One region of the Pseudoduganella sp. GW821-FHT11H04 genome, then DNA from elsewhere that is predicted to be linked to it. Evidence: predicted binding sites of a transcription regulator. Region 1 holds the regulator's gene; each other region holds the start of a gene.
What was found. The regulator NrdR, encoded in region 1, represses ribonucleotide reductase genes. The targets are predictions, from matches to a motif close to CACNANATNTNGTG.

Region 1 (6,915 bases):
CGTGCGAGAAGCGGTTGTACGCCACCACGGCCGGAATTGCAGCGAACAGGCCGATAGCAGTTGCAATCAGCGCTTCGGCAATGCCGGGCGCCACAGCCGACAGCGTCGCCTGCTGCACATTGGCCAGGCCGCGGAAGGCGTTCATGATGCCCCATACGGTACCGAGCAGGCCGATGTAAGGGGAGACGGAACCGACCGAAGCCAGGAAGGCCAGGTGCGCTTCCAGTGCATCCATCTCGCGCTGGAAGGCGGCGCGCATGGCGCGGCGGGCGCCATCGAGCACGTCGCCCATATTCATGTCGCGGCTGGTGGCAGCGGCTTGCTTGCCTTTGATGAATTCACCCATGCCGGCTTCGAAGATGCGGGCCAGGGCGCCGCTGTTGGCGCGATTGCTGCCAGCGCTGGCGTGCAGGGCGTGCAGGTTGCCGCCTGCCCAGAAGGACTTTTCGAATTCGATGGTCTGGTTGCGTGCACCGCGCACATCAAACAGCTTCTTGAAGATGTAGGTCCAGCTGATGACGGAGACCGCAAGCAGCAGCGCCATGATCAATTGGACGATCACGTGCGCGTTGGCGATGAGGGAGATGAAGGAGAGGTCTTGAGTGACGTTCATTGTTTTCGATCTAATTATTATGCGCACATAAGGGCTGCAACCGCGTCGGGCACGGCGCGCGGGCGCAGGGCCGAATCAACGCAGCCAACCTTGACGTGGGCACTATTCAGCAGGCGGTCGCCGCACCACGCCTCTTGTACGAACTGGATCGATGCGCGGCCCAGTTTAGCAATACGAAGCGTCAATTTTATTACATCGTCCAGTCGAGCCGGCGCGTGGTAGTCCGCGCTGACATTTTTGACAACGAACATGGCGTCGTGCTCTCGCAGCAGGACATCCTGGTTGACGCCGAGGGAGCGCAACCACTCAGTGCGTGCGCGCTCGAAGAACTTCAAATAGTTCGCGTAATAGACAATTCCGCCGGCGTCCGTATCTTCGTAATAAACACGGACATCCCAGATGAACTCAGACGACATAGATAGAAAAGCTACTAAGTGAGAATCGGCAACATTTTACGCCAAATAAGTTGGCGCAATCGCTGTTTGCACAATCTCGTAACAATTGCTTACGGTTTTCCCTTATATGGGGCGGCATTTTAGCTTCGTTTAATGGCAAATGGGGAGAATCCTTGGCAGGTTGGCATCAATTCAATGGAGTTTACATTAATGTGTTGCGGCAATGTTGCAATCCAGAAAGCCGTGTTCGCAATATCGTCGGGTGTCAGCGGGGTGGTGCCTTCGTAGACCTTGGCTGCGGCCGTGTCGTCTTTCAGGCGGACATTGGAAAATTCGGTGCCGCCGCACAGGCCGGGTGCGATATTGGTAGCGCGAACGCCGGTGCCGATCAGGTCGGCACGCAGGTTGAGGGTGAATTGTTCGACGAAGGCCTTGGTGGCGCCGTATACATTACCGCCCGGGTAAGGGTAGGCGCCGGCGACGGAGCCCAGGTTGATGATGGTGCCGCGGCCGCGCTGCACCATGCCAGGCAGCAGGGCGTGGGTGATGGTGACCAGGCCGGTGCAGTTGGTGGCGATCATGGTTTCCCAGTCGTCGAGCGAGGATTCCTGGGCGCCCTTGACGCCCAGCGCCAGGCCGGCGTTGTTGATCAGGACGTCGATTTCCTGCCATTCCGCCGGCAGCGAGGCAAGGGCGGTGTTGATCGCGGCTTTGTCGGTGACGTCGAGTTTGAGCGGCAGCAGGTTGGGGCCGAGTTCAGCGGCCAGGGCTTCCAGGCGCTCGACACGGCGGCCGGCGGCGATGACCTTGTGGCCGTTCTTGGCGAAAACGCGCGCCATCGCGGCGCCAAAACCGGCGGTTGCGCCGGTAACTAACACGATCATGGTCGAACTCCCAATATTAATGAACGGATTCTAACGCCAAACCCGGTAGGGCGGGGTCTGACCCGCAGGGTCAGACCCCGTCAGATCAACTGCCGTTGGTGTTGGGGTAAGGCTTTGGACCTTCGGCGAAAGTCAAAGTCCTAAAACCCAGCGGTGGCGGTCGAGCAGACGGGGTCTGACCCTGCGGGTCAGACCCAGATTTACCGGGTTTAGGCCGAATCAAACGCGAAATCAGCCGAATCCAGCCAAACGATTGCCGGATTTATCCACTTAAATTACAATCTTGGCTCCATTACGGTCTCACGTAACTGGCGAAAAACTAGCAGGCAGCTTGGCGCCGCTGGTGAGAGGTGGGCAACCACCGGGGAACGTGAGATATCAAACAGCCGTTCGCCTGGGCAGCCACGATGGAATCGTACGATTTGGCTGCCTTGTCGCCTTTTGGCTCCCAATTCGATCCAATCTGCCTTAAAAAACTGGAGTAATTTCATGTTCGCAAAAGATCACACCCTCGCCAACGTCGACGCGGAGCTGTTTGCCGCTATCCAGAACGAGAACAAGCGCCAGCACGACCATATCGAGCTGATCGCATCTGAGAACTATACCTCGCCAGCCGTCATGGAAGCCCAGGGCTCCCAGCTGACCAACAAGTACGCCGAAGGCTACCCAGGCAAGCGCTACTACGGCGGCTGCGAATACGTGGACGTCGTCGAGCAACTGGCGATCGATCGCGTGAAGCAGCTGTTCGGCGCCGAAGCCGCGAACGTGCAGCCTAACTCCGGTTCCCAGGCTAACCAAGGCGTGTTCTTTGCTGTCCTGAAACCAGGCGACACCATCATGGGCATGTCGCTGGCAGAAGGCGGCCACCTGACCCACGGCATGGCTTTGAACATGTCCGGCAAATGGTTCAACGTTGTTTCCTACGGCCTGACCGCTGAAGAAGACATCGACTACGACGCAATGGAAGTCCTGGCGAAAGAACACAAGCCAAAGCTGATCATCGCCGGCGCATCGGCCTTCTCCAAGAAGATCGACTTCGAGCGTTTCGCTAAAGTCGCTAAAGCCGTTGGCGCCTACTTCATGGTCGACATGGCTCACTACGCCGGCCTGATCGCCGCTGGCCTGTACCCGAACCCAGTGCCGCACGCCGACTTCGTGACCTCCACCACCCACAAGTCCCTGCGCGGCCCACGTGGCGGCATCATCCTGATGAAAGCCGAACACGAAAAGATCATCAACTCCGCGATCTTCCCTGGCATCCAGGGCGGTCCTTTGATGCACGTGATCGCTGGTAAGGCAGTGGCCTTCAAAGAAGCGCTGACCCCAGAATTCAAGGCTTACCAGCAGCAAGTGGTGAAGAACGCTGACGTGCTGGCAAAGACCCTGATCAAGCGCGGCCTGCGCATCGTGTCCGGCGGCACCGAGTCGCACGTGTTCCTGGTCGACCTGCGCGCCAAGAACCTGACCGGTAAAGAAGCGGAAGCGATCCTGGGCCAGGCTCACATGACCTGCAACAAGAACGGCATCCCTAACGACCCGCAAAAGCCATTCGTGACTTCCGGCATTCGCCTGGGCTCGCCAGCGTTCACCACCCGCGGTTTCAAAGAAGCCGAAGCGGAACAAGTGGGCAACCTGATCGCCGACGTGCTGGACAACCCGCACGACGCAGCAACCATCGAGCGCGTGAAAGCCGCTGTGAAGGTGCTGGCTGATAAATTCCCTGTTTACGCCTAAGCACGCGGTTGGTACTATCGAGGCGCCGGATCGTAAGGTCCGGCGCTTTTTCATTACATAATAAGAGACGCTCCATCAATGAAATGCCCGTTCTGCCAGCACGATGATATCCAGGTCCTCGACACCCGCGTGTCGGAGGAGGGGGACGCCATCAAGCGGCGCCGGCGCTGCGTGAACTGCGACAAGCGCTTCACCACATGGGAGCGGATCGAACTGACCATGCCTTACGTGGTCAAGAAAAACGGCAGCCGCACCGAGTACTCGGCCGATAAGCTGCGGGCCAGCCTGATGCTGGCCTTGCGCAAACGTCCCGTCGCTGCTGAGTCCGTTGATAAGGCGGTTTCCTCCATCGAGGAAAAGCTGCTGACCAGTGGCCAGCGGGAAGTCGATTCCGTCTACGTTGGCGAACTCGTCATGGCCGAGCTCAAGCGGCTCGACAAAGTAGCCTATATCCGCTTTGCCTCCGTCTACAAAAACTTCGAAGACCTGGCTGAATTCCAGGACGCGATCGAAGCTGTTGGCGACGGTCAAGAGCTCTCTCCCAAGGCTTGATATTTCTCAAACCCGCGAGTCCTCTGCTGGCTAATGTGATCAGCAGGGGAGGGCTGCGCCATGCGTCGTCCGGTTGCGGGATTCACGATGGTGGAAGTGCTGGTTGCCGTGCTGTTGCTGGCCGTTGGTCTGGTTGGCGCGCTGGCGATGCAGGCACACGCCATGCGTACGCGGCAGGAATCGGCCCTGCTGACCGAAGCCCTGCAGGATGCCGCCGCACTAGCTGACCGCATCCGCGCTAATGCAGCGCAGTCCTCCGCTTATCTAGGTTTTGAGTTTGACGCCGCCGCCGAAGCCGCGCCCGCCGCCACCGACTGTTCCGGCGCGACATGCGATCCCAACGCGCTCGCTCAGCACGAGTTGGCGGTATTCCGCCAGCAGCTTCAATCCTCCCTGCCTTCCGCCCGCGCGCTGACATGCCGCGATTCTTCCGCTGCTTCCGGCGGAGGCCTGCAATGGGCCTGTTCCGGCGAGGCAAGCGCGCCGATCGTGATCAAAATCGGCTGGCGCAGCGGCGCGGGCTCCCGCATGGCCGCTAAAGCCGGACCCAGCGTCGCGCTGCCGGTCGCGCTGTACGTCCCGGGAGGCGGGCCATGAACGCGCGCCAGACCGGCCTGGCGGTCACAGAAGTCCTCATCGCCATGGCGCCCAGCCTGCTGGTCGTCCTGGCAGCTGCCTCGTTGCTGCACGCCTCCAATGGCGACTTCCTGCACAACGGCGCCAATACCCGAATTGACGACAGCGGACGCTTCGCGCTGGCGATCATTGGGCAGACGCTGCGCCAGGCCGGCTACCGCGGCGAGCCCGGCGCCCCCGGCGCTGCCGGCACGCATTTGCCCCCGCTTGCCGTCGAGGGCCGCGATGCCGCCAGCGTGGCAAGCAATTCAAATGGGCTGGGCGGCGCGCTGCCGGCTATTAACGGCAGTGATGCCATCGCCATCCGCTACGCGCCGGGCGCTATGGGAAGCGCCGGTGCGATGCTGAATTGCGCCGGTTTTCCCGCCACCCCAGGCGAGTGGGCCTGGAGTATTTTCTACGTCGCCCGAGCGAGCGACGGCGTCGCCGAACTGCGCTGCAAATACAAAGGCCGGCACGGCTGGGGCGATGATGCTGTGATACGCGGCGTGGACGCCTTCCAGGTCGCCTACGGCGTCGACACTGACACGCCGCGCGACAACATCCCCAACCGCTACCTCACCGCAAGCGCCATCAATGCCCGCGACGCCGCGCTACCCGCGCCAGAACAGGCTGAGCACCCCAACTGGCGCCGCGTCACTAGCGTTCGCATTGGCTTGCTGCTGCACGGCGAACGCGGCTCACGCATCGGCAGCCGATTAGGCAGTTACGACTTGCTGCCCGGCGCCGACCCAAGCGCGCGCCTCGACGAAGCAAGCCTGCCACCAGCAATGCGGCACCGCGCCCGCCGCCTGTTCGCCGCAACTGTGGCGCTGCGCAACCCGTGAGGAGTCCGCCATGCACCGCAAGCAGCGCGGCATCACGCTCCCCGTAACGATGTTGCTACTGATGGCCGCATTGACCATCGGCGCGTCGGCAGCACAAATGGCCATGCTGGGCGAGAAGGCCGCCCGCGTAGAACGAGACCGTCTGATCGCCTTCCAAGCCGCGGAGGATGCCCTGATGGATGCAGAACGCGATATCAACGCCGGTCTTGGCCAGCCAGTCGAGGCGCCAGCACAGGCCTGGCAGGTCGTCGACCTGGCCGGCAACGGCGGCACCGAATACGGTGCACTTACTGGCGCCGCAATGCAGACCGGGGAGGCCACGATGTCCTTCCGCCGTCCGCGCTACCTGGTGGAGCGCATTGCCTACACGCCGGCCGGCGAACCTCCCGCCCACTATTACCGCGTGACCGTGATCGGTTTCGGCCCGCGCCCTGGCGCCGAAACGGTGCTGCAGGCCACTTACACTCCTCCAGCGCCCGTGCATCGCCACAGCTGGCGCGAAGTCATGGATTGGCAATCGCTGCATGACGCAGCGGCCGGCGGGGGCGAGCCATGAAGTCCCGTGCCAAGGGAAGCACCTTGATTGGCGTTGTCATCGCGGTGGTGATCGTCTCGATCCTTGTGATGCTGGCAGCGCCTGCATGGCACGAAGCCGTTGTCCGCATGCGCCGCAGTGAAGCGCAAGCCACGCTGCAAGAACTGATGCAGCAGCAAGAACGCCATTTCACCCGCTTCAATAGCTACGCCGCGTTTTCAGCGTTGAACGAAAGTGAATTCCGCTGGTGGTCCGGCCGCGCCGCCCATTCCAGCGCCTACGAAGTCGAAGGCAAAGCCTGCGACGGCCAGCAAATCCGCGACTGCATCCAGCTGATCGCCACGCCCGGCACGTCCAATGTCGACGCGAGTTTCAGGGATCCCAAATGCGAACGCCTCATCCTCACCAGCAGCGGCCTCCACCTCGCCACCGGCCCCGCCCGCGACTGCTGGCGCTAAATCCAGCCGCGCCGGGCAGGGCTGCATTCACGCTGCTGGAGTTGATGATCGTCCTCGCCATCGTGTCCATCCTGTTCGCCTCCGCGCTGCCGGAATTGAGCAATATGCTGGCTGGCCGCCAGCTGCGCGCCGCATCCGCTGACCTGCTGGCGGCAATCAACGACACACGCGCCCAGGCCATTGCTCGCCGGCGCGTTGTCACGCTGCTGGCTCAGAACGGCGAATGGCAGCAAGGCTGGCTGATCGTCATCGACACCAACGCCAACCGGCAGACTGACCCG
Region 2 (6,915 bases), on a different contig from region 1:
ACGGCCTTCATCGTGGTGATCGTGGCGGAAATGGTGGCGGTGAATAACGGCCTTGGCTTCCGCATCAGCGAGGCGCGCGAGTACTTCTGGTCGGACAAGATCATCGCCGGCATGATCACCATCGGTTTGCTGGGCCTGGCCATCGACGTGGCCATGGACCGCCTGAACAACTACCTGCTGCGCTGGCACCGCGGCCTGGAGAGCTAATGAGCGCCGCGCATATTGAAGTAAACGGTGTCAGCAAGGTATTCGGCACCTCGGTGGTGGCGCTGCAGAACATCAACCTGGAAATCCCGCGCGGCCAGTTCGTCTGCCTGCTGGGGCCTTCGGGCTGCGGCAAGTCGACGCTGCTGAACGCCATCGCCGGCTTTGCGCCGCCTTCCAGCGGCAGCATCATCGCCGACGGCAAGCCGGTGAGCGAACCGGGGCCGGAGCGCGGCATGGTGTTCCAGGAGTACGCGCTGTTCCCGTGGATGACGGTAGCCGACAACGTGGCCTTCGGCCTGGAGATCAAGGGCATGCCGAAGGCGGAGATCGATGCCACCGTGGAGCGGCTGCTGAAAACCCTGTCGCTGCAGGATTTCCGCCACCGCTTCCCGAAAGACCTGTCGGGCGGCATGCGGCAGCGGGTGGCCATTGCGCGCGTGCTGGCGCTGGATTCGCCGATCATGCTGATGGACGAACCATTCGGCGCACTCGATGCACTGACCCGGCGCAACCTGCAGGACGAGCTGCTGCGCATCTGGGGCGAGCTGAAAAAGACCATCATCTTCGTCACCCACAGTATCGAAGAAGCGATTTACCTGGCCGACCGCATCGTGGTCATGACTTACCGTCCGGGCACGGTGAAGCGCGATCTCCTGGTCGACATGCCGCGCCCGCGCGACCCGTCGGCGCCGGAGTTCAATGCTTTGAAGCGTGAGCTGGGACAGTTGGTGATGGAAGAACAACAACGGCACCATAACGACGAGTTGCGGGCCGCGGCCGTTGATTAGCCGCAGTGTTAAACTTACTGGATGCAAACTTACTTTCTGATCGCAGCAACGCTGCTTTACCTGGTCTGTGGTTTCCTCCCCTCGCGCAAGGCCGTGCCCATCGCCGCATTGACGGCGGGCGCCTGGCTGCTGCACGGGGCGGCATTGTGGGCCGACGTCATGGTGCCCGGTTCGCTGCGCGTCGGTTTTGCCACCATGCTGTCGTCGGCGCTGTGGATTTCGGTCGGCGCCTATTGGCTGGAGAACCAGAATTACACGCTGGACGGCCTGCGCCGCATCGTGCTGCCGGTGGCTGCGCTGGCGGTGGCGCTGCAGGCGGGCTTCCCCGGTTCGCTGATCCCGACCACCGGCCGTCCGGTCATGCTGGGCTGGCATATCGCCATCGCCACGCTGGCTTATAGCACGCTGACAATCGCCGCCTTCCACGCGGTGCTGATGGCGCTGCAGGAGTCGCGCTTGCATACGCGCGACGACCGGCCCGGCTTTTTCGCCACGGCGCTGGACCAGCTGCCGGCGCTGCTGACGATGGAAAAGCTGCTGTTCCGCCTGATCGGTTTCGGCTTCGTGCTGCTGAGCCTGACCGTCCTGTCGGGCATCGTGTTTTCCGAAGAATTGTTTGGCCGGGCGCTGAAGTGGGACCACAAATCGGTCTTCACCCTGTTGTCCTGGGTCCTGTTCGCATCCCTGCTGGCCGGCCGCCACTTCCGCGGCTGGCGCGGCAAGACGGCCCTCAGCTTCACGCTGGCGGGCTTTGCGACTCTGCTGCTGGCCTATGTCGGCAGCCGCTTTGTACTGGAAGTTGTTTTGCATCGAGGGTTGGTATGACACGCATTCTTTTCTGGCTGGCGCTGGTGTTCCTGGTGATCGCCGCCATCCGCAGCAAACTGCGTAAGATGAGCGGCCCGCCGCAAGGCAGCCAGCAAGACGGCCAGGCCGCGCCGCGCCAACAGCAACGCCCATCGGAGCTGGCGACTGAAAAGATGCTGCAATGCGCGCATTGCGGCGTGCATTTCCCCGCCTCTGAAAACGTGCCGGCCAATGGCCGTGACTACTGCTGTGCGGCGCACGCCCCGCACTAAGGCGCTACCAGCGTGTTTGCCCGCCTCCATTCCCTGTCGGCCGCATCGCGCGATACCTTCTGGCGCTCTTTAAAGGCGCTGGGCGCGACCCGGATCGTGATCGCCCTGGTGCTGATGGTGTATTTCGGCACCGAGCGCCTGCGTCTGTCGCATGAACTGACGGTGCAGATTTGCCTCATCTACCTGGTGACGGCCGTGGCGCTGCAGGCGCTGGCCAGCCGCTGGCGGCGCCAATTCATGCTGCAGCTGATGTCGCAGGTGGCCTGCGACCTGACCTGCATCTCGCTGCTCTATATCGCCGCCGGCGGCATGCGTTCCGGCCTGGCCATCCTCTACCTGTTCCCGCTGGCCGGCTGCGCGATCCTGGCGCCGCTGGTGCTGGCCTTGTTCAGCGCTTCGCTGGCCACGCTGTTCATGCTGGGCCACACCATCTACGAAGCCATCTCCGAAGGCGACTCGCCGGTGCTGCAGGCCGGCCTGTATGGCGTTGCCTGGTTTGCCGTCGTGCTGGTGGTGAACCGCATGGCGGCGCGCCTGATCGGCCAGGAAGAACTGGCGGCCCAGCGCGGCATTGAGGTTGGGGTGCAGCAGGCTGTCAACCGCCTGGTGATTGCGCATTCGGCCGACGGCATCCTGGTGGTCGGCGCGGACGGCGCAATCTATATGAGCAACCCGGCCGCGCAGCAAATGCTGGGCGGCACGGCGCTGGTGCTGGAAGGTGCGGCATTGCAGCCGCTGGCCTCTGCCTACGAAAGCTGGCGCGCCGACCCGTCGCAGGCCACCGCCTTCATCACCATCAAGCCCTATGCCGACCCGGAGCAGGAAGAAATGACGGCTGCCTGGAGTGCGCGGCGCGACGTGCCGCTGCACCTCAAGCTGCGTTTCGCCGCCGCCGATACGGCCGGCCTGGACGTCGAGCGCAATGTGATCTTCCTGGAAGACGTGACCGGCATCGAGGAAAAGGCGCAGCAGCTGAAACTGGCCTCGATGGGCCGCCTGACGGCCAGCATCGCGCATGAAGTGCGCAACCCGCTGTCGGCGATCGGCCACGCCAACTCGCTGCTGGAAGAAGATTTGCAGGCGCCGGTGCACAAGCGCCTGCTGAAGATCATCAACGACAATGTGGCGCGCGTGAACCGGATGGTGGAAGACATCCTGAAGCTGTCGCGCAAGGCGCAAAGCCACCACGACCCGATGGAGCTGGATTCCTTCCTCAACGAGTTGAAGGCGGAATTCGACGAGACCCACCGCCTGGACAGCAAGATCCTGTGCCTGGGCGGCATGCGAAAAGTGACGGTGCGCTTCGATCCGCTGCACTTGCGCGAGGTGGTACTGAATCTTTTAAACAACGCTGTGCGCTACGCCAGCGGCACCCCTTCCAGCATCCGTGTTTTCACCGTGCAGGCGGCAGGACACCCGCTGGAGCTGCATGTACAGGACGATGGCCCCGGAATTTCACCGCAGGTGAGGGCGCATTTGTTCGAGCCTTTTTACACCACGTCCAGCAAGGGCACCGGACTGGGTTTGTACCTCGCTCGCGAATTGTGTTTGAATAACGATGCCATGCTGGATTACGAACATCGCTTCGATGCCGGCGTGGATGAGGGCGGCGCACGCAAGTCGAGTGGCCGCTTTGTTATTACTTTTGCGAGATTTGCATGACTTCTCCACGTGTGCTGGTCGTTGATGATGAAGCCGACCTGCGCGAACTGCTGGAAATAACCCTGTTGAAGATGGGGCTGGACGTGGACAGCACCGAGACCCTTCAGCATGCGCGCCAGCTGTTTGCCGAAAATGATTACCAACTGGTGCTGACCGATATGCGCCTGCCCGACGGCCTTGGGCTGGAACTGGTGCGCGAAGTATCGGCCAGCGGCAAGAACATCCCCATCGCTGTGGTGACGGCTTTTGGCAGCGCCGAAAACGCCGTGGTGGCGCTGAAGGCGGGCGCCTTTGACTATGTGAGCAAACCGGTGCAGCTGGACCAGCTGCGCGTGCTGGTGCAGTCGGCGCTGCGCGTGACCGACAGCGCACCGGCGGCCGCGCCGGCGCGCGGGCAGCAGCCAAGCCGCTTGCGCGGCAATTCGGCGGTGATCCAGTCGCTGCGCGCGCAGATCGCGCGCCTGGCGCGTTCGATGGCGCCGATCGCCATCAACGGTGAGTCGGGTAGCGGCAAGGAGCTGGCGGCGCGTGAAATCCATGCTCAGAGCTCGCGCGCGGACAAGGCTTTCATCGCGGTCAACTGCGGCGCCATTCCCGAAGCTTTGATGGAGGCTGAATTCTTCGGCTACCGCAAAGGCGCTTTCACCGGCGCGGCCGACGAACGCGATGGCTTCTTCCAGGCGGCCAATGGCGGCACACTGATGCTGGACGAGGTGGCGGACCTGCCGCTGGCCATGCAGGTCAAGCTGCTGCGTGCGATCCAGGAACGGCGCGTGCGCAAGATCGGCGCCACAGCGGAAGAACCGGTGGACGTGCGCATTATCAGCGCCACCCACAAGAACCTGGAAAAGCTGGTGGAGGCAGGCCAGTTCCGGCAAGACTTGTTCTACCGCCTGAACGTGATCGAGCTGCGCCTGGCGCCGCTGCGCGAACGGCTGGACGACCTGGAAGAGCTGGTCGGGGCCATCCTGGCGCGGCTGGGGAGCTTTGAGCACAAAGCGGTGCTCGGGCCGGGCGTGCTCGAGGTGTTGAAGACTTATTCCTTCCCGGGCAATGTGCGGGAACTGGAAAATATCCTGGAGCGCGCGCTGGCGTTTTCCAATGATGGCGTGATTTCGGCGGAAGACCTGGCCTTGAAGGGCGGGGCGATGCCGCCACCTGCGCCTGCTGTGGCGGCCGTACCGGCTGCGCCGGTCGTGCCCGAAGCAGCCGCCGAGCCGGAGCCGGTGCCCGACGCCGAGCCTGCTCCGATTGAAGCGCCATCCATGCCGCCGTTGCCGGTGCTCGACATCCTGCCGAGCAACCTGCCGGCCTACCTGGAAGCGGTGGAGCGCGAGATTATCACCCGCGCCCTGACGCAAACTCATTACAACCGCACCCAGGCCGCCCAATTGCTGGGCATCAGCTTCCGCCAGCTGCGTTACCAGATGCAGAAGCTGAACATCCAGGATCCCGGGTGACCAGGATCCGGGCGGCGCGACCTGCGCCGCCCGGATCGACTATAATCCCGGTCCGCCGCGAAAAAGACCCCATTTTGCTGTAGCGTTTTTGCCAACGCACAATCTCCTGCTGCGTCGCAACATTGCTTATTAAATCAGCAAAGAAAAAGCAGTGTTAGTGCTCGCTCACCGCCAATCGCCCGCAGTGATTGGAGAATGCAAAAGTCAATAAGAAATCGTGGTCTAAACGAAAAAATTTCACCTTGTATGATCGGGAAGCGGTCACTACAATTAGTGGACGGAATTCGATGGTTCACTAGATATAGTGGTCATAAACAAATACTGAATACGCGGAGCATAAATGCAATCTACTCAAGACATTTCCACCACTCAGGCGCCTCAAGTGCCTGTTTCCGCTGGCGAAACCGCTGGCGGCGTCGCTGTTTCCGCTAGCCAACTGGCCGACTACCGCATCATCCGCCGCAACGGCGCCGTGGTAGCTTTCGAGCCATCCAAGATCGCCGTGGCAATGACCAAGGCCTTCCTGGCAGTGAACGGCGGCCAGGGTGCGGCTTCCGCCCGCATCCGCGAACTGGTGGAAGAACTGACCCAGAAAGTGGTGGCAGCGCTGATGCGTCACCAGCCAACCGGCGGCACCTTCCATATCGAAGACGTGCAAGACCAGGTTGAACTGGCCCTGATGCGCTCCGGCGAACACGATGTGGCGCGTTCCTACGTGCTGTACCGCGCCAAGCACATGGAAGAACGCCGCCTGAAGAAAGAAGCGGCCGGCGCCACCGCCACCGCAGAACCACAGATCAACGTCACCGAGAACGGCGTTGCCCGTCCGCTGGTGATGCAGGAAGTGCGCGACCTGATCGGCGCCGCCTGCAAGGGCCTGGAAAAGCACGTCGATGCCGACGCTATCCTGGCCGAAACCGTGAAGAACCTGTACGACGGCGTGCCGGTCGAAGAACTGCACAAGTCCGCCATCCTGGCTGCCCGCGCGCTGATGGAAAAGGACCCTGCGTACTCCCAGGTGACCGCACGCATCCTGCTGCACACCATCCGTAAGGAAGTGTTCGGCAAGGAAGTGCCGCAAGCCGGCGCCGCCGCTGCCTACATCGAGTACTTCCCACAGTACATCGCCAAAGGTATCGCTGCTGAACTGCTGAACGAAGAACTGGGCAATTTCGACCTGGCCAAGCTGGCCAAAGCCCTGGTTGCCGACCGCGACCTGCAATTCGGCTACATCGGCCTGCAAACCCTGTACGACCGCTACTTCCTGCACGTGCGCGATGTGCGCATCGAAATGCCGCAGGCCTTCTACATGCGTGTCGCCATGGGCCTGGCCCTGAACGAGACCAACCGCGAAGCGCGCGCCATCGAGTTCTACAACCTGCTGTCGACCTTCGACTTCATGTCGTCGACCCCGACCCTGTTCAACTCCGGCACCCAGCGTTCGCAGCTGTCCTCCTGCTACCTGACCACCGTGTCCGACGACCTGGAAGGCATCTACGACGCCATCAAGGAAAACGCATTGCTGGCCAAGTTCGCCGGCGGCCTGGGCAACGACTGGACCCCGGTGCGTGCACTGGGCGCCCACATCAAGGGCACCAACGGCAAATCGCAAGGCGTGGTTCCGTTCCTGAAAGTGGTGAACGACACCGCCGTGGCAGTGAACCAGGGCGGCAAACGTAAGGGTGCAGTCTGCGCCTACCTGGAAACCTGGCACATGGA
Region 3 (6,915 bases), on a different contig from region 1:
TGGTGGCGGTGGCCGATGTCTATGATGCGCTGGTGTCGGAACGGGTCTATCGCCCGGCCTTCACCCACGAGACAGCGATTGAACTGATTCGCCAGGGTAGCGGTGAGCAATTCGATCCGGACGTGGTCGATGCGCTGCTGGCGGCCGAAGAACAGGTGATGGAAATTGCCGCCCGCTACGCGGATGTGTCGGATTAGTCCTATGCTATAGTCGGCTACACAGTCCAGCTGGAGCCAGCATGCGCATACACGGATACCTGGCCTTTATCGTCGGTATTTGCGTTACCGTGTGGGTCTGCTTGTTCGTCGTGAATGTGCAGGACCGCCAAGCCAACGAAGCCTTCCAGCGCGACACGCAAAAGATTGCGCGCGATACCCAGCTTCGCCTGCAAACCTATTTCGACATGCTGCTCAGTATTAAGGGCGTGTTCGCGGTACATGAAAATGTGACGCGCGTAGAGTTCAGCCGCTATGTGAGAGAGTTGGACCTGAAGCGCCGCTATCCGGGCTTCCAGGCCATCCAGTTCGTGCGGCGCGTGCGCTCGGACCAGATCGATGGGTACAGCGCGTTTATCCGGGCCGACGATAGCCTGCAAAGCGGCGGCTATCCCGACTACAAGGTGCACCCAGCGTCCGTGCGCCCGGTCCACTACATCATCGAATACAACGAGCCAATGAAGGGCAATGAAAATGCCTTCGGACTCGATCTCGCGGCGCTGCCGCCCCACCTTAAAGCCCTGCAGCTTGGCACCGCGACCGGCCGCATCGTGGCCACCGAGCGCATCACCCTCGTGCAGGACGCCAGCGGCCAGCCGGGCTTTGTGGCGCGCGCCCCAATTTACAAACGCGGCGCATCGCTACTGACGGTGGAGGAGCGTGATGCGGCGCTGGTGGGTTTTGTGGCCATCGTTTTCCGCGTCAACGACCTGATGTCGGAAACCATCGACAGCCCGATGCTGCAGCACCTGTATGTGAGCATTCATGATGCCGGCTATGCCAGCGACGGCGCCAAGGTGCTTCCCAGCGACGACAACTTGATGTTCGACAGTTTCGGCAAGCTCGGTTCCGGCACGCGCCTTCCTGCGTTGCCCGGCCTGGACGTGAAGATCCCGCTCGACGTGGGCGAGCGGCGCTGGATCGTGCAATTCCAGGGCCACGCCAGCGAACACTATAGCCGCGACAGCATGCTGATTTGGGTCATCGCATTGGCAGGCTTTACCATCAGCGCCTTGATCGGCGCGCAGATCATGACCCTTTCGCGCCGCCGCGCCCTTGCGAAAAAACTGCGCGTCACGGCCGACGAATTGCGCGCGCTTCAGGATAGCGCCATCGTCGGGATCGGCCTGTTTGCCAACGGCTTGATCGTACGCTGCAACAGCGGACTGGAAGAGATGATGGGTTACCAGCATGGCGAGTTGGCCGGCCGCTCTTGCGCTGTGCTGACGGGTGGGCACCACGATCCTTTTGCATGCATGACCGACGGCGCTTCAATGCACTTTGAGCTGGAACTGGTGAGCGCGCAGGGAAAGAGGCTGTGGTGCATGGTGAACGGCCGCATGCTCGACCAGAATGAGCCGCGCAAGGGTTGCGTGTGGGTGATCATCGACATCACCGTACGCAAACAGGCGGAGGCCGCGCTGGTCGATACCAAGCATGGCCTGGAACGCAGCCTGAATGAGCTGGCGTTGCAGAAGTCCAATGTGGAACTGGCGCACAAGGATTTGTCTGCCGTGCTGCTCACGCTGAAGCAGGCGCAGGCAAGCCTGATCACTTCCGAAAAAATGGCTTCTCTTGGCGCGCTGGTGGCGGGCATCGCACATGAACTCAATACTCCAATCGGCAATAGCCTGCTGACTGCGACTGCCTTGAGCGATATGTGCAAGGAATTTGAACGCCAGCTGGGAGAGGGCGGCATCAAGCGATCCGCCTTAGACACGCATTTGAAGGACGCGCGCATGGCGTGCTCCATCATCACCAATTCCCTCACGCGTGCGGCGGACCTGATCCACTCCTTCAAGCAAGTGGCGGTGGACCAGACTTCCGACAAACGCCGCAACTTCAACCTGTCCGGCGTGGTGCACGACACGCTTGCAACATATTCGGCGCAGCTGCGCCGCGCCAATTGCGAAGTGAAGGTGCTGATGCCGGAGACGCTGAATTTCATTTCGTATCCAGGCAGCGTGGCGCAGGTACTCGGTAACCTGATACAGAACGCCTTGCTGCATGCGTTTGAGGGGCGCGAGTCGGGCCGCATCTCGATCAGCGCGGCGGAAGTCGATGAGCACTCGGTGGAATTGCGCTTTGCCGATGATGGCGTCGGCATGAGTTCACGCACCCTGCACCAGATTTATGACCCATTCTTCACCACCAAGATGGGGCAGGGCGGATCGGGGCTGGGCATGAATATCGTGTACAACCTGGTTACTGGTGTTTTGCGCGGAACCATCCAGATCGAGTCCGAGCCCGGGACGGGAACCACCGTGATCCTGACCTTGCCGCGCAAAGTCCCCGCGAAAGAAGAACTGGCCGAAAATGACCTGCTGCATGTGCAGTGATTACGGCCGCAGGCCCTCCAGAATCTTCATCGCTGCACGCTCCGCTTCCTCCTCCGCAGAGTGCTGGTCCATCAAAGTCAGGTCCGCAGAAACCCTCCGCTTCGGATAAATGTGCGTCATATGCATCGGATTGCTGGATGGCGCGAAAATCGAAACAAACGCCCCCCACTGCCTGGTGCCATCCAACAGCTCCCCGGTATATTCAACCTCGTAGCCATCAATGTTCTTGGCGGGCATGGTTACGTCTCCTTTTCGCAGGAATCTTAGCAAATTTAAACCAGGTCAAGGAAATCAAAAATCACGGCTATAGCGGTTCTTAATACTATATTTAGTGTGTAGTATTCACATCAACACAACATCTAGTTGATGATGAAAATGAATACGACACGCAAGACTACCGTGGACGTCGCGTCCTCGATCAATGAATACCTCCAGCAGCTCGACTGGCGCGTGAACGCGAACGCCAACCAGGGCTACTCGCTGGGTGGCATGATCCTGAATATCTCGGGCAAGATGGTCGCCAATTACTGGCTCGATCACGTCTACCCGCGCGAGGTGGGCGAAGCGCACCGCAACGCCGACATCCATATTCACGACCTCGATATGCTGGCGGGCTATTGCGCCGGCTGGTCGCTGCGCACCTTGCTGAACGAAGGCTTGAACGGCGTGCCGGGAAAAGTGGAGTCGGCGCCGCCGAAGCACCTTTCCAGCGCCGCCGGCCAGATCGTCAACTTCCTCGGCACGCTGCAAAACGAATGGGCCGGGGCACAAGCATTCAGCTCCTTCGACACTTATATGGCGCCCTTCATCCGCAAGGATTCGCTGGGATACGAGCAGGTCCTGCAGACCATGCAGGAATTGATCTACAACCTGAACGTCCCTTCGCGCTGGGGCACGCAGACCCCATTCACTAACCTCACATTCGACTGGACCTGCCCGGAGGACCTGCAAGAACAGTTGCCCGTGATCGCCGGCGAAGAAATGCCTTTCACCTACGGTGACCTGCAAGCCGAGATGGACATGATCAATCGCGCCTACATCGAAGTAATGATGAAAGGCGACGCTAAAGGCCGTGCCTTCACCTTCCCGATCCCGACGTACAACATCACACCGGACTTCGACTGGCATTGCCCCAATGCCGAATTGCTGTTTCAGATGACCGCACGCTACGGCCTGCCGTACTTCCAGAATTTCGTGAATTCAGAGCTGAAGCCGAACATGATCCGTTCCATGTGCTGCCGCCTGCAATTGGACTTACGCGAATTGCTTAAACGTGGCAACGGCCTGTTTGGTTCAGCCGAACAAACCGGTTCGCTGGGTGTGGTTACGCTGAATTGCGCACGCCTCGGCTATCTGTATGCAGGCGATGAATCCGCGCTGATGGCCCGCGTGGACGAATTGCTGGAACTGGGAAAAACCAGCCTGGAAATCAAGCGCCAGGTCATCCAGCGCCTGATGGATGGCGGCCTGTTCCCCTACACCAAGCGCTACCTCGGCACACTGCGCAATCACTTCTCGACTTTGGGCGTGAACGGCATCAACGAAATGATCCGCAATTTCACAGGCGATGCTGAAGACATCACTACCGAGACCGGCGCCGCCCTGGCCATCCGCCTGCTGGACCACATCCGCGCCCGGATGCTGGAGTTCCAGGAAGAGACGGGCCATATGTACAACCTGGAAGCGACGCCGGCGGAAGGCACGACCTATCGTTTTGCCAAAGAAGACCGCGCCCGCATGCCGTCGATCATCCAGGCTGGAACGCGGGAAATGCCGTACTACACCAATTCCTCGCAGCTGCCGGTCGGATTCACTGACGATCCATTCGAAGCGCTGGAGCGGCAGGACGAGCTGCAAAGGAAGTACACGGGCGGCACCGTACTTCATCTGTATATGACCGAGCAGATATCCAGCGCCGACGCCTGTCGCCGCCTGGTGCAGCGCGCATTGACGCGTTTCCGCCTGCCCTACATCACCGTCACGCCGACTTTCTCGATCTGCCCAAAACACGGCTACCTAAGCGGCAAACACGAATTCTGTCCGAAATGCGATGAGGACATCATTGCGCGCAAACAGCGCTTAACCATGGAGATACCAGCATGACCGCAAACAAACCAGGCCAGGAAATCACCCTCACCAATGAAGAACGCCAGCCCTGCGAAATCTGGACGCGCGTCATGGGCTACCACCGCCCGTACTCGTCCTTCAACGTCGGCAAGAAGGGTGAATTCAACGAACGCACTTACTTCGTCGAGCGCAAGAACAATGGCTGACAGGGAGCTCAAAGTCGGCGGCTATACAAAGTTCACGTCGACCGACTACCCAGGGCAGTTGGCAGCCGTGGTCTTCGTCCAGGGCTGCCCCTGGCGCTGCGGCTACTGCCACAATCCTCACCTGCAACCGCGAGACGCCGCACCGGCAATCGCATGGAAGGAAATGCTGGCATTTCTCGCCACAAGGGTAGGGTTGCTCGACGCCGTAGTTTTCTCCGGCGGCGAGCCAACCCTCGACCCCGCGCTTGAAGACGCGATGCGCAGTGTGAAATCGATGGGATTCAAGGTAGGCCTGCACACCGCCGGCATTTATCCCGAGCGCCTGAAAGGTGTGCTACCGCTTGTCGACTGGGTCGGTCTGGACATCAAAACATCCTTCGAATCCTACGACCAGCTCACCACCGTCGTAGGAAGCGCCGCCGCCGCGAAAAGCGCAGCGTCGATCGTTTTGAAAAGTGGCGTGCCGTACGAGTTCAGGACCACCGTCCACCCAACCCTCACCACGCGCCAGCACATCGCCGCGCTGACGCAGAAAATCGCCGACATGGGATGCAAAACTTACGCGCTGCAGGACTTCCGCGCAGTAGGCTGCCGCAACGCGGATTTGATCGAATCACGCGGCGGCAGTGCCCTCGACGACGCATTCGTCGACCAAGTGAAAGCCCGCTTCCGCACGTTCACGCTAAGGAAAGCCGACTAGCATGTGATCTCCGGGTACGCCAAGCTACCCAGGTAAAGAATAGGAAGAAGGCAAAGTCACCGGCGCCATAGACCGCAAAGAACATCGCGCTGAGTGGGGATTCGGAGGCGATTGCGGGAAGTGTGGTTCCTTTCGCAAGCAGCCATGCCAGCCAGGTGATGGTGTAGACAAGCTTCTCAATTGCGAATACAAGCACCAGCAATGGAACGTGGCGGTAGGTCTTAGCCACGGACCAGTAGGCCAGTCCCCAAAGGACAATGGCGGCTTGCCCCAGCCACGAGAACACGACCGGGTCGACGGCTTCGAGGACGGGGTTTGTGAAGAACTTCGAAAAAGTCAGCATGCCAAGTACGTTGTAGGCGCCGGCAAGCCAGAATCCTCTGGTGATATTCAAATTTTTCTCCATTGCAGAATGCCTCTCCGACTATTCGGGCCTTCTTTTGAACCATTGGGCCAGGCCGGCGAGGTAGTCGGGCAGGTGATTCTTTTCTGGTGACTGAAGTGCGTGGCCGGCGTTGGGATATTCGATATAAGTGAAGTTCTTGCGGGGCTGGGAGGCGAAGTAGTCGCGCAACTTGCGGCCTGACTCGATAGGGACGCTGTCGTCTTTTTCGCCCATTGCCGCAATGATCGGGATATCCAGTTTGGCGTAGGTTGGAAGTGGGTCGTAGAACAGGTGCGAACTCCAATAGCGGTAAGGGTGGCCGAAGAACTCTTTGGTGAGGTTCGCGGGATCGGCCTTGATGTCGGCATAGGTCCCTAGTAGCTGCTCGCGCGAGAACATCATCGCGTAAGGCTCCGTGCCCCTTGCAGTGAAGATCAGGAATTCTTCGCTTTGCGGGAGGCCGCCGCTGCCCGCGACTGCCAGCCAGCCGATTTTCTCGCTGCGCGAGGCGACGATCGGCGCGATCGTGCCGCCTTCGGAGAAGCCCAGTATCGCCAGGCTGCGCGGCGCCAGCGTTTTCAAGTGAGGTTCTGTTTCGATAAATGCCAGCGCGTCGTCAACCCCGCGTTCAAGGAAATCCGCACCATTGAAGGCTTCCGAACAATGCTCGCCGTTGTCGCGTTTTTCGATGCCGCTCTTTTCGAGGAAATAGATGTCGGCAGGGGCGGGGTAACGCTCGAAGAATGTGGGGATGCGCGGGCCGAAATCCCGGCAGCCGGACCCGCTGATCAATAGGACGGGCGTTGGCTTATCTTTTGAACCCACATCTTGCAGGTGGAAATAGCGGCGCGGCTGTCCGTCAATCTGAATCGTTGCTTCGTCAAGCTTGCGCTCTGCCAGCGCGGAGGATGCGGAAAGCGTACCGCAAAAGAATACGAGGAGAGAAAGTAAAGTTTGTTGTTTCATGAAGTGATGGGGCTCGCCATAGCCTCAGTAGTTCCTT

Region 2: a site for NrdR is predicted at 5,490-5,503, ahead of AC1RTP_RS10925 (ribonucleoside-diphosphate reductase subunit alpha). Genes of this name have one in related genera too.
Region 3: a site for NrdR is predicted at 2,906-2,919, ahead of AC1RTP_RS12265 (ribonucleoside triphosphate reductase). Genes of this name have one in related genera too.

The regions. Positions count from the first base shown of each region.
Region 1 is NZ_JBXARE010000008.1:130,696-137,610, forward strand. It holds gene tolQ (protein TolQ) at 1-613, opposite strand, end outside; gene ybgC (tol-pal system-associated acyl-CoA thioesterase) at 631-1,029, opposite strand; gene AC1RTP_RS18455 (SDR family oxidoreductase) at 1,149-1,892, opposite strand; ZMP/ZTP riboswitch at 2,187-2,299, shown strand; gene glyA (serine hydroxymethyltransferase) at 2,382-3,626, shown strand; gene nrdR (transcriptional regulator NrdR) at 3,705-4,178, shown strand; gene pilV (type IV pilus modification protein PilV) at 4,239-4,775, shown strand; gene AC1RTP_RS18475 (PilW family protein) at 4,772-5,641, shown strand; gene AC1RTP_RS18480 (pilus assembly PilX family protein) at 5,652-6,197, shown strand; gene AC1RTP_RS18485 (type IV pilin protein) at 6,194-6,634, shown strand; gene AC1RTP_RS18490 (GspH/FimT family pseudopilin) at 6,562-6,915, shown strand, end outside.
Region 2 is NZ_JBXARE010000004.1:148,438-155,352, forward strand. It holds gene AC1RTP_RS10895 (ABC transporter permease) at 1-207, shown strand, start outside; gene AC1RTP_RS10900 (ABC transporter ATP-binding protein) at 207-995, shown strand; gene AC1RTP_RS10905 (cytochrome C assembly family protein) at 1,017-1,820, shown strand; gene AC1RTP_RS10910 (PP0621 family protein) at 1,817-2,074, shown strand; gene AC1RTP_RS10915 (sensor histidine kinase) at 2,087-3,736, shown strand; gene AC1RTP_RS10920 (sigma-54-dependent transcriptional regulator) at 3,733-5,196, shown strand; gene AC1RTP_RS10925 (ribonucleoside-diphosphate reductase subunit alpha) at 5,537-6,915, shown strand, end outside.
Region 3 is NZ_JBXARE010000004.1:441,441-448,355, forward strand. It holds gene AC1RTP_RS12250 (HD-GYP domain-containing protein) at 1-197, shown strand, start outside; gene AC1RTP_RS12255 (CHASE domain-containing protein) at 239-2,554, shown strand; gene AC1RTP_RS12260 (hypothetical protein) at 2,555-2,791, opposite strand; gene AC1RTP_RS12265 (ribonucleoside triphosphate reductase) at 2,921-4,657, shown strand; gene nrdD (anaerobic ribonucleoside-triphosphate reductase) at 4,654-4,827, shown strand; gene AC1RTP_RS12275 (anaerobic ribonucleoside-triphosphate reductase activating protein) at 4,820-5,527, shown strand; gene AC1RTP_RS12280 (hypothetical protein) at 5,505-5,921, opposite strand; gene AC1RTP_RS12285 (alpha/beta hydrolase family protein) at 5,952-6,878, opposite strand; gene AC1RTP_RS12290 (nuclear transport factor 2 family protein) at 6,875-6,915, opposite strand, start outside.